2 regions of the Geotalea uraniireducens genome follow, and region 1 is predicted to be linked to the other one. Evidence: riboswitches for the same ligand, from Rfam matches in the RefSeq annotation. Region 1 holds a riboswitch; the other holds the start of a gene.
What was found. A riboswitch is a leader RNA that binds a small molecule or an ion and turns the genes downstream of it on or off. The one in region 1 is predicted to bind magnesium.
Positions count from the first base shown of each region.

Region 2: another riboswitch for magnesium. It lies ahead of QMN23_RS07940 (NRAMP family divalent metal transporter); the one in region 1 lies ahead of QMN23_RS12575 (magnesium transporter).

Region 1 is NZ_AP027151.1:2,679,946-2,685,377, reverse strand. Features, by position in the region: gene QMN23_RS12580 (Nramp family divalent metal transporter) at 1-1,204, opposite strand, end outside; gene QMN23_RS12575 (magnesium transporter) at 1,220-2,497, opposite strand; M-box (ykoK) riboswitch at 2,557-2,751, opposite strand; gene lgt (prolipoprotein diacylglyceryl transferase) at 2,891-3,667, shown strand; gene QMN23_RS12565 (ATP-binding protein) at 3,696-4,130, opposite strand; gene QMN23_RS12560 (STAS domain-containing protein) at 4,147-4,482, opposite strand; gene QMN23_RS12555 (sodium:solute symporter family transporter) at 4,553-5,432, opposite strand, start outside.
Region 2 is NZ_AP027151.1:1,681,014-1,686,445, reverse strand. Features, by position in the region: gene QMN23_RS07950 (Fic family protein) at 1-540, shown strand, start outside; gene QMN23_RS07945 (hypothetical protein) at 756-1,106, opposite strand; M-box (ykoK) riboswitch at 1,252-1,419, shown strand; gene QMN23_RS07940 (NRAMP family divalent metal transporter) at 1,744-3,015, shown strand; gene QMN23_RS07935 (hypothetical protein) at 3,028-3,201, shown strand; gene QMN23_RS07930 (magnesium transporter MgtE N-terminal domain-containing protein) at 3,216-4,484, shown strand; gene QMN23_RS07925 (PGPGW domain-containing protein) at 5,001-5,240, shown strand; gene QMN23_RS07920 (zf-TFIIB domain-containing protein) at 5,253-5,432, shown strand, end outside.

The DNA.
Region 1 (5,432 bases):
CGACTATATTGAAGGTCGGGCCATTGGTGTAGGGTCCCATCAGGCGGCGGTCATTAATCAGGAAGAGCATGAACACCAGGACGAAGGGGAGCACCGCGCCATTGACCACTTGGGAGACAAACATGATCGTAATGAGCGGGGCATTGGGGAAGAGGATAATCAGCGCGCTACTGATGATGATGACGGTGAAGAGCCAGAAGAACTGGGGTGCCCGGCGAAAATCCTTGTCGATTCCCGATTCCCAGCCCATCCCTTCGCAGATATAGTAGGCTGTGGAAAGTGGCAGGATGCAGGCGGCAAAGAGCGATGCATTGAACAGTCCGAAGGCGAACAGGGCGGAGGCATGCTTTCCGACCAGCGGTTTGAGGGCAAGGGCAGCGTCGGCGGCCGTTTCGATCTGGAGCCCCTGGCTGAAGATCGTTGCCGCGCAGGCTACGACAATGAAGAATGCCACGACGATTGCCATAATGCAGCCGACGACTACATCGAGGCGGGAAAAGCTGTACTGGTCGATGGTAATCCCTTTTTCAACAACGGCCGATTGTTGATAGAACTGCATCCAGGGGGCAATTGTTGTCCCGACCACCCCAATCATGGTGATCAGGTAGCCGCTGTCGGCTTTAAATGAGGGAGTGATCGTTGCCGTGAGGATCGTGTTCCAGTGAGGGGTGGCCATGAAAGCGGCAATGGGATAGGCGATGTAAACCATGCAGGCGACGAGGAATACCTTTTCCACGACCTTGTACGAGCCTTTGACGATGAGCAGCCAGACGAGCAGGGCGCTGACCGGAACGGAGAGATATTTGCTGATGCCAAAGATTTCCAGACTGGCAGCGATCCCGGCAAATTCGGATACCGAGTTGCCCATGTTGGTGAGAAACAGGGCAATCATGACGTAAAAGGTCACTTTAACGCCGAATGATTCCCGAATGAGGTCGGAGAGCCCCTTGCCGGTGACCGCCCCCATGCGGGCGCACATTTCCTGGATAACCACCAGTGCCACGGTGGTCGGCAGCATCAGCCAGAGCAGCGAATAGCCGTAATGGGCGCCGGCCAGTGAATAGGTGGTAATGCCGCCGGCGTCGTTGTCGACATTGGCGGTGATGATCCCCGGCCCGAGAATGGCCATGAACATGAGGATATTCCGCAGGTTGACCTTACGGATTGGTTTGAAGAGTCTGAAAATGCTGATGCCGGTGAACATGGCGGTTCGTAACTCTCAGTGGTGATAACGCCGGCGGCGCAGGGCAAAGGGCAGAAAGAGTTCCAGGATGTCGTCGACGGTGACAATCCCGGCCATTTTCTCTTCCTCATCAAGGACCGGCACGGCGACCAAGTTGTATTTGGCGACTATTTCGAGGATATCTTCCGGGGTTGCCTCGACGTCGACGGTTTTCAGGTTGGTGGTCATAATCTCGGCGATCGGCATGTTTCCTTCATTGAGCAGCAGTTCCTTGAGGCTGACGACCCCTTGCAGCCGTTCTTCGCGGTCAATGACGTAGGCATAGTAGACCGTTTCCGTTTCAGGAGCCAGCCGTCTGATTTCCGCCAGCGCTTCATCGACGGTCAGTGCTTCGCCGATGGCGATGTACTCGCTGTTCATCAACCCGCCGGCGGAGTCTTCTTCGTGTTCTAGAAGTTCCTGAATGTCCTCGGCTTCCTCCTCATCCATCAGTTCGAGGAGTTCTTTCGCTTTTTCTTCCGGGAGATCGCCAAGCACGTCTGCCGCCTCGTCCGGGGCCATTTCCTCCAGGATGTCCGAAGCCTGCTCGCTGTCGAGCTGGCTCATGACCCGGGAGCGGAGTTCGGGTTCCAGTTCGTGGATCGCTTCCCCGGCGGTTTCGGTGTCGAGCGAGGTCAGGACCGTCTGGATATGGGTGTGTGATAGTTGGGAAATGATGCTGGCGATATCCGCCGGATGCATGTCCGCCATCTGGTCCCGGGCCATGGTGAGTGTCAGTCGAGAAGCGTTCGTTTCCAGCGGCTGGACGTACTCCCAGCTGATCTCCTGGTGGCGGATTTCTTTACGCAGCAACCGCGCTGCCTGCTCCCAGAGCCGCTCGTGGCCGAGCCGACGCAGCAGGCCACGAAAGCCGATATCGACAGTGAAGATGCAGAGAAGGTCTTTCCGGTTTCCCAGTTTCAGGTCGTTGACGCGCACCACCTTGGCACCATCAACGTCGACGATCTGTTTGTCGAGAATGTCGCGTTTGACGAGAATATCTGCTTCGCTCGGCGTATATTTGCCCTTGATGATCTCACCAAGCGGGGCGGAAGCCGAGATGACGAAGGGCGTGAAGAGGGTAATCCCCTGCCAGGGGATCGAATAGAGCTGTTTCCGGTCCTTTACCAGCAGGTGAGACACTTCGGGAAAGACTTCCCCCGGGATCATGATCATGTCCCAGAGCCGCCCGACTTCGTGGCCCTGGTCGTTGATGACGGTCCGGTCGAGAACTTCGCTGAGATATAGCTCGTTGACGAGAGCTGTCGCACTCATGCCGGCTCCTCCACGAAAAAAGGCCCTTTGCGGAGAAAGGGCCTTGCGGACAAGGTCGCAGCTTTCCCCCTGGTTGAGTTTCGGCAGGGTACAACGTAGGTTCAGGCGAATGCCGCCGTTTGGCTGCTCGCCGCACCAGCTACCTTGGGTAAAGCCTTAAGCCGGCCAGACCTGTTCTACCACATTGGCGTCTTTCGACGTTTCTGGGCAGTAGCCTTTGTTTGTACCAACGCCTCTTCCTAACGAGGAATACCACCCTTTATAGTCCGTCGGAATTGTTTTGTCAATCGTGCGGTTTGGCGTGATGGAGCGTGCTGTCGGGCGGTCTCCCTTGATTGACACTTGACCGATTTGTTGCTACCGTAGGAACACTTTTGTCCCGTGAGGAGCACCATGCAGTTTCCAAAAATCGATCCGGTTTTTCTCCGTCTGGGGCCGCTTGAATTCCGCTGGTACGGCCTGATGTATATCGTTGGATTTATTTGCGCCTATTTTCTCGTTTTGCGGGGTGTCAAGCGGAAGCAGCTTCCCCTAAGTACCGATGACGTCGCCGACCTGATTTTCAGTCTCGCCCTCGGCGTCATTCTGGGTGGGCGTCTCGGTTATGTGCTGTTTTACAATTTTTCCTATTATGTTTCCCATCCGTTGAAAGTTTTTGCCGTTTGGGAAGGGGGGATGTCGTTTCACGGGGGGCTGATCGGGGTTATCCTGGCGGGATTGTATATTGCGCGGCGGAAGAAGATCGGCTTCTTTACCCTGGCCGATCTCTGTGCACCAGCCGGGCCGATCGGGTTGGGCCTGGGGCGGCTCGGTAATTTTATCAACGGTGAGCTGTTCGGCCGGCCGACCGATCTCCCGTGGGGAATGATATTCCCCGGCGGCGGAGGGGTTCCCCGGCATCCTTCACAGCTGTATGAGGCTGTGCTCGAAGGCCCCGTCCTCTTCTCCCTGCTCTGGCTGCTCCAACGCAAACCGCGCTCGACCGGGGTGGTTTTCTGGGCTTTTGTTTCAGGTTACGGCCTGTTTCGCTTTTTCGTCGAGTTCTTTCGCGAGCCCGACCCGCAACTTGGTCTGGTGTTCGGCCCCTTTTCCATGGGGCAACTGCTCAGTTTTCCGATGTTTCTGTTCGGGGCGTTGATGGTTGCCCTGGTGTCGATGCGCAAAAAATGATGCGGCAGTGAAATCTTGCGCGGTCCTTTTACGAGGGACAGCGGAAGGTTTTGCACATTTCCAGAACGTTGCCGCCATTGATCTTGTCGTATCTGACGCTATCCATCAACGACTTGATGATGAATATCCCCCGCCCGCGATCTTCGAGCTTGTCGAAGTCGGGAGGAGGGATGGTGCTGATGTCGAACCCCTGCCCATCGTCGTAGACTCTGATCACCAACTCATGTTCCGAGAGATTGATGTAGACGTGGACCATCTTGTCCGGGTCTCCGGCATTCGCATGTTTGATGGCGTTGACCATCGCTTCCGTAAGCACCAGGTTGATGTGGTAGGCCAGCGTTTCCCGGTCGCCGTCATAGCGGTCGAGTTCTTTGGCGAGATCTTCGCCGATCCTGCCGATGAGGCTCAGGTAGCGGGTCTGATTGGGAACCTTGATATCTACCTCGATTTCATTCTTGTCCATTGCCCCCCTCGCTTCCCTAGAAGTTTTCCAGTGCTTCCGCCGTTGACCCGAATATCTCGAACACCCGGTGCAGCCGGGTCAATTCGAACATCGACCTGACCTGCGGCTGCAGGCTGGTTAGTTTCAGGCTCCCCTGGTGCGAAATGGCGTTCTTGAATCCGGAAACGAGGGCGCCGAGGCCGGAGCTGTCGATGAAACGGACATCGTTCATATCTACCAGCAGATGCTTGTTGCCATTCTCGAAAAGCTCCTGCATCTTTGTTTTCAGATCGTTGGAATTGTGCGCATCGAGTCGCTCCTCTTTGACAAAAATGATCATGATGTCGTTTTTCTGCTCAACGTTCAGGTTCATGGTTTCTCCTTCCGTGTCGGGGTCTGCCGGAGAAGAACGCGGACTGCATCCTCTTCCAGCATGAGATATCTTACACTAAAGTGGTCTGCTTCGCTTGTACTTTCATGAGTCCTGTTCCGTCGTCATGGACCTTGAAAACGACCATTGAAACGTCGTCGTTCAGGGTGGCGGTACCGGTGAATGCTTCAATGGCATTCAAGATGGTTTCAACGATTTCGTCGACCGATAGTGAACTGGCAGTATCGAGAAGGTCGCACAGTCTGCCGGTGCCGAAGAATTCGCCATCGGGCGCTTGCGCTTCGGTGATGCCGTCAGTGTAAAGAAGGACCAGATCGCCTTTTTCCAGGGCAATCAATTTCTCTTCGAATTGTACTTCGCGCTTGATACCGAGGATCAGCCCCTCGGCGTCGAGTTCGATGCAGGCGGGATGCCCCCGCCGGAAAATAAGTGGCGGATTGTGACCAGCGTTGGCGTATGAGATCGACTGGCTCATCCCGTCGTATCTGATGTAGAACATGGAGATGAACAGCTCGGCGTTATTCAGGTCGTCGAGCAGGAGTTCGTTGAGATTGGCGAGGATGTCGGCCGTACTCTTGTCTGAACGGGCCTGAGCCCGCAGGACACTCCGGGTTTCGGCCATGATCAGTGCTGCGCCGACACTGTGCCCGGATACGTCGGCAATTACCATGTCGATGCAGCTGCCGCCATGACGAAAGAAGTCGTAATAGTCGCCCCCGACATGGGTAGCCGGCTTACAGCGCCCGGCAAGGGTTATTCCGGGGAGAACCGGCGGCGCCGAGGGGAGCAGTGACAGCTGGATCTGCTTGGCAATCTCCATCTCCTTTACCACCCGGGCATTTTCCAACAGCGCCCGTTCCTTTTCTTCGCGCTCCCGCCCCTTTTCCTCCATTTCCCTAACTATTTTGACGGCCTGGGCCAATTGGCCGGCC
Region 2 (5,432 bases), 1.0 Mb from region 1:
CCTGAAGAGCTTATCGAACTGCTTCACTCAAGACATGCCGACATCATGGTGGGAAGACCGGATAAGCGCCCGGGTGAATTGAAGGAAGAAGTTAATTATGCAGGCGCCACTCGTTTTGTTGACCCGAATCTGGTTAGAGGGACCCTTTTACAAGGTTTCAGCTTGTATAAGTCACTAGAACACCCATTCTCCCGGGCTCTATTGATTATGTTTCTCGTTGCTGAAGTACACCCATTTGACGATGGTAACGGCAGGGCCGCCCGGGCAATGATGAATTCCGAACTGGTTGCCGCAAAAGAAACACGAATAATCATCCCTTCGGTTTTCAGAAACGAGTATGTAGCTTCGCTCAAGAGATTGACCAATCACTTGCAACCGGAGTCATTCATAAGTGTGATGTCATTTGCACAGGATTTTGTATCCAGGATTTCATTCGACAGCTATGCCACAGCACGGATACAAATGGAAGAGTGCAATGCCTTCGATGATCCGGCGGACGACAAGAGATTGCTTCTACTGGTTAGTGCGAGAATAAGATAATAATTGGGGTGTCACCTGTTGGGATTGAAGGGATAGCAAGGGAATGGATGTTTTTCGAGGGGAATTGCGGTTGAGAACGAGTGCCGTCTTACATACGATTGTAGAGAACGGTTAACACATCCCTGAATTTGCCAGGTAGCCAAAATAACAGGCTGTTACACTCTGACGGAGTGTGAAGCTTTTCAACTACCCTCGACAATCTACGTCAATTCCATTCAAAGGTTCTTGTCTCCTAGATCAAGATGAAATTTGTGCATAAACCGATGGTAGACAGGTGTAAATAACACCCCACAAAATGTCAAAAAAGATACTCCGCTGAAGATTGCGTAAAATGAAGCGAAAAGCTTTGCAGTATTGGTTTCAAGCTTATCAACGGGGCCCATTCCAGTCAGAATCATCGACGCATTGAGAAAGGCATCAACCCATCCCAAATTTGCTGTGATGTGATACCCTACGGTGCCGACTCCAAGCGAAAACACCAAAAACAGACTCCCGAAAAATCCATACCACCCCATACGAATGAAGAAATCTCGCCGGGAAAGCAGTTGAGTTTTCTTGTTTTCCAAGTTTATTCGTTTCATTATTACCCCAATTATTTTAACAAGATTATATATGTGAGATGAGTTGAAGAGTCAACGTGTCAGTGGGATAGCCACAATTTGTGACAAATTTCTTGACATGCAAGAATTGAAAGCGTAATTGGTAAAAAGTTGAATTCCTCGTTAGCATGAGGCGTTTGCACAAACACAGGCTACTGCCCGGAAACGTCGAAAGACGCCAATGGGTAGACCAGGTCTTGCCGGATTAAGGCTTGACTTAAGGTAGCTGGTCAACCGACCTACGTTGTGCACTGCCGAAAACCTACGAGAGGGGAATCACGGCAAACTCTATGAGGCCACGGTTCCCCCCGTGGTCTTTTTTTTTGAGCGTACTTCGAAGCGGAAAGGTGGTGGTGATCCAGGTTGGACAGTCCTAGTAACAAGTCATGCGTATTTGATACCCCCCGGCGGTAAACCTCATCACCTTCTGATTTTCAGGTTTTTCCGCTGGGCCGATGCTTCTATGGCCGGCGGAGAGACTTTCCTTGTTTTCCTCTCCCCAAGCCTCAACACGTCTGCAGATTGATTCCATAACGGTACGAATAAACTTCGTAATCCGTAGTTTGACTATTTCTGCGCAACTTCAGGCTGAAGGAGGTGCCACGTGTTCAGCGTGTCCCAGCTTTACTACGAATTTCGCCGCATCTGGAAGGCGATCAAACTGTTCTTCATCATTTCCGGTCCGGGCATCGTCGTCATGGTTGCCGACAATGACGCCGGTGGCATTACCACCTATGCCGCCACCGGTGCCAAGTACGGCTACCACCTGATCTGGTTTCTGGTCATTTTGGTGCCGGTCGCCTACTACGTACAGGAGATGACCGTCCGATTGGGGGCTGTCACCAAGCGAGGTCATGGCGAGGCAATTTTTGCTGGCTTTGGCGCCTTCTGGGGGTGGTTTTCCCTGATCGATCTCATGATTGTCAACTGGCTGACCCTGGTTACCGAATTTATCGGCATGACCTCGGCGCTGCGCATCTTTGGTGTGCCACCATGGGCTACCGTTCTTGGCGTTTGTGTCCTTATGGGGATCATGGTGCTTAATGGCCGCTACTGGACCTGGGAGAAGATCGCCCTGGTTTTCTGCGCCGTGAATCTGATCTATATCCCGGGCGCCTTCATGGTGCACCCGTCAGTGCATGATATCGTCCAGACCGGGTTCAGACCGCACCTGCCACCGGGAGGATTCAACAACGAACTCTTCTTCTTCCTGATGGCCAATATCGGTACCACTATCGCCCCCTGGATGCTCTTCTTCCAGCAGAGCGCCGTGGTGGACAAAGGAACCAGGGAAAAAGACATCCCGTGGGGCAAACTCGACACTCTGGTCGGCTCGATCCTGACGGTGGTGGTAGCGATCTTCATCGTTATCGTGACCGGCACTATCCTGCCGGGAGTCAACATCGACGACGCGGCCCAGGCTTCCACCCTGCTGATGAAGACCCAGAAGTACGCCGGCACCTTCATGGCCATCGGTCTTTTTGACGCCGGTCTGCTGGGAGCGATCTGCATCTCGTTAGCCAGTTCCTGGGCTTTCGGGGAGGTCTTCGGCTGGGCACACTCGCTCAACAACAAGGTCCGGGAGGCCCCCTGGTTCTACGCCAACTACTTCCTGACACTGATCACCGCCGGTTGTGTGGTTCTGATCCCCAAGGCTCCGCTGGTGCTGATCACCCTGTTTGTGCAGGTCATTGCCGTTACCCTGCTGCCGGCTGCATTGGTATTCCTGATCCTGCTCCTGAACAACAAGAAGACCATGGGTGACTATACCAATACCCTTTGGCAGAACATCATCACCAGCATCATCGTGGTGGCGATAGTCATTCTTTCAACTCTCTACGGGATTAGCACTCTGTTCCCGAACATGTTCAAGTAGGAGGACACGACTATGATCAGAGATTTCTTTTCACATAACTTCTCCAAGATTCAGGAGATCAACCGAAAATACGCCACTCCGAATGTCGAAATGTCCGGCTGGGTCAAGGGATCATTGCTGTTTTTACGGTTGTACCTGATCTTGCTCGTCGGCCTGCTGCTCTACAAATTCATCACCTTGCTGTGAAAGGAGGAACAACCATGACGCCATTAAACAATACCCCACAAGACCAGGTTTTCTTCCTGAGTGATCTGGCCGGGATACCGGTCCGCAACCTCGGCAAAAAGATCGGCAAGCTTGATGACCTGATGATTGTTGAACACGAGAAAGTTGCCGAAGTCACTAGCCTTATCATAAGCCGCCCCTTCGGTTACAAATCACTGCTGGTGCCAATCGGCAAAGTTGATGAATTGAAGAACAGCGGCATAGAACTCTCTCTACAGGATGTCGAGGCATTTGAAGGTGAACCGGAAGAGAATCAGATCCTGCTCAAGGATCATATCCTCGACAAGAAGGTGATTGATCTGGACGGCAATGAGATTGACGTGGTGTATGACGTTAAGCTTTTATTACGGAATGGCCGTCTGTATGCAACAGATGTGGACTTCAGCCGCTACGGGTTGCTGAAACGTCTGGGGCTGCGCTATGTGGCCCAGTTTGCCTACCATCTGGCAGAGATGTTTAAGAAGGAGACGATCCCCTGGACGTATGTACAGCGCTTGCCGGAGAAGATCGGCAGCTTCAAGGGGAATGTGCAGTTGAACATCCTCAAGGATGCCCTACCAGATATCCACCCGGTAGATCTGGCCGATATCCTTGAAGAGCTGTCAGAGGAACAGCGCCTGGCCATCTTCAATGAACTGGAGACGGATCAGGCGTCGGACACCCTGGAGGAGATGGAGCCACGGGTGCAGCGCAGCCTGATTTCCTCTCTCGATAAGGAACGGGTTGCCGACCTGATTGACGAGATGACCCCGGCCCAGGCAGCCGATGTCCTTTCGGTCCTGCCGACTGATCAGGCGGATGAGATTCTCGATCTGATGGAACACGACGAGACGGAAAAGATCGAGGCACTTCTGGATAAGCAGGTCGACACCATTGCGAACCTGACGACCAAAGCCTATGTCAGGTTCCTACCCGATGTTCATACCGACCTGGTCATAGCTGCCTACCGCACGGTTGGCCAAGAGTCTGACGTTCTCGATTACATCTACGTTGTTGATCATGACAACAAGCTCAAAGGAGTCGTCAGTCTGCCGGAACTGCTCATGGCCAAGCAAAGTACGCCTTTGTCAGAGATCATGACTACGCAGCTCATTAGTCTGGATTGCAACGACTCCATCACCGATGCCGAAGAAAAGTTCAAACGCTATGGGTTTTCAGCGTTGCCGGTACTTGATGAAGAGGATACTATCCATGGCGTTGTTCCGTACCGGGACATCATGCAGTTGGAACACAATTATTCGTAATGATTTCGCCATAGTGTATAGTCATATCTATCTAAAAATGTACATTGGTGATATAAATAACTCATTTAGACAAAACGTCCGTAGATGGTTTGGTGTCTTGGAATTTAGAGATAGGTGAACTTCATGAAGATTGTATCAATCATATTGATCGTTCTGTATCTCATACTTCCTGTGGCATGCCTGGCACATCCTTGTTCATCTCTTGGCGAACTGGTCCATAAAGATACATGTGAGTATCTGACTACTGACCAAGATCATGAATGTCCCGAAAATCATGATGCAGATGATTGTGAAACAACCTGTTGCTGCGCCGGTCAAATATTGGCCAACATCTTGCCGAAAATAATCTCCCAAGTAATTATCGAGCGAACATCCCTATATGAACCACATCTTGCACTTCCACGCCTAATAGACAGGATATTCGTCCCCCCGCAAAACCACACATGACTCCTCATTTTGTAGTTCAGGCTGTATCAAGTTCATTGTAATCACTAAAATCAAGAGCATTCTATTACCATGAAGCAATGGTCGCTTAAAAAGCTAAAGCGTCTACTCGTGGCAGTTATCGGCATTACCATTCTTATAATTGGTATTGCCATGATAGTTCTGCCCGGTCCGACAGTTGTCGTTATTCCTCTTGCATTGGGAATTCTTGCAACCGAGTTTGCCTGGGCCAGGAGAATGCTTCACATTGTACGGGAGCGGATACAACGCTCTGTTAACAACTCTAAAAACAATAACAAACAAAAAACATAAGGAGAATTCGTCATGAAATGCCCGATATGCACAGGAGTTGACCTTAAGATCGCTGAACGCCAAGGTGTAGAAATTGATTATTGTCCAGAATGTCGTGGTGTCTGGCTCGACAGGGGAGAACTGGATAAAATCATCGAACGGTCAACTACACAAACACCAACTCATACACAATTGGAACCTCAAAAATACCAC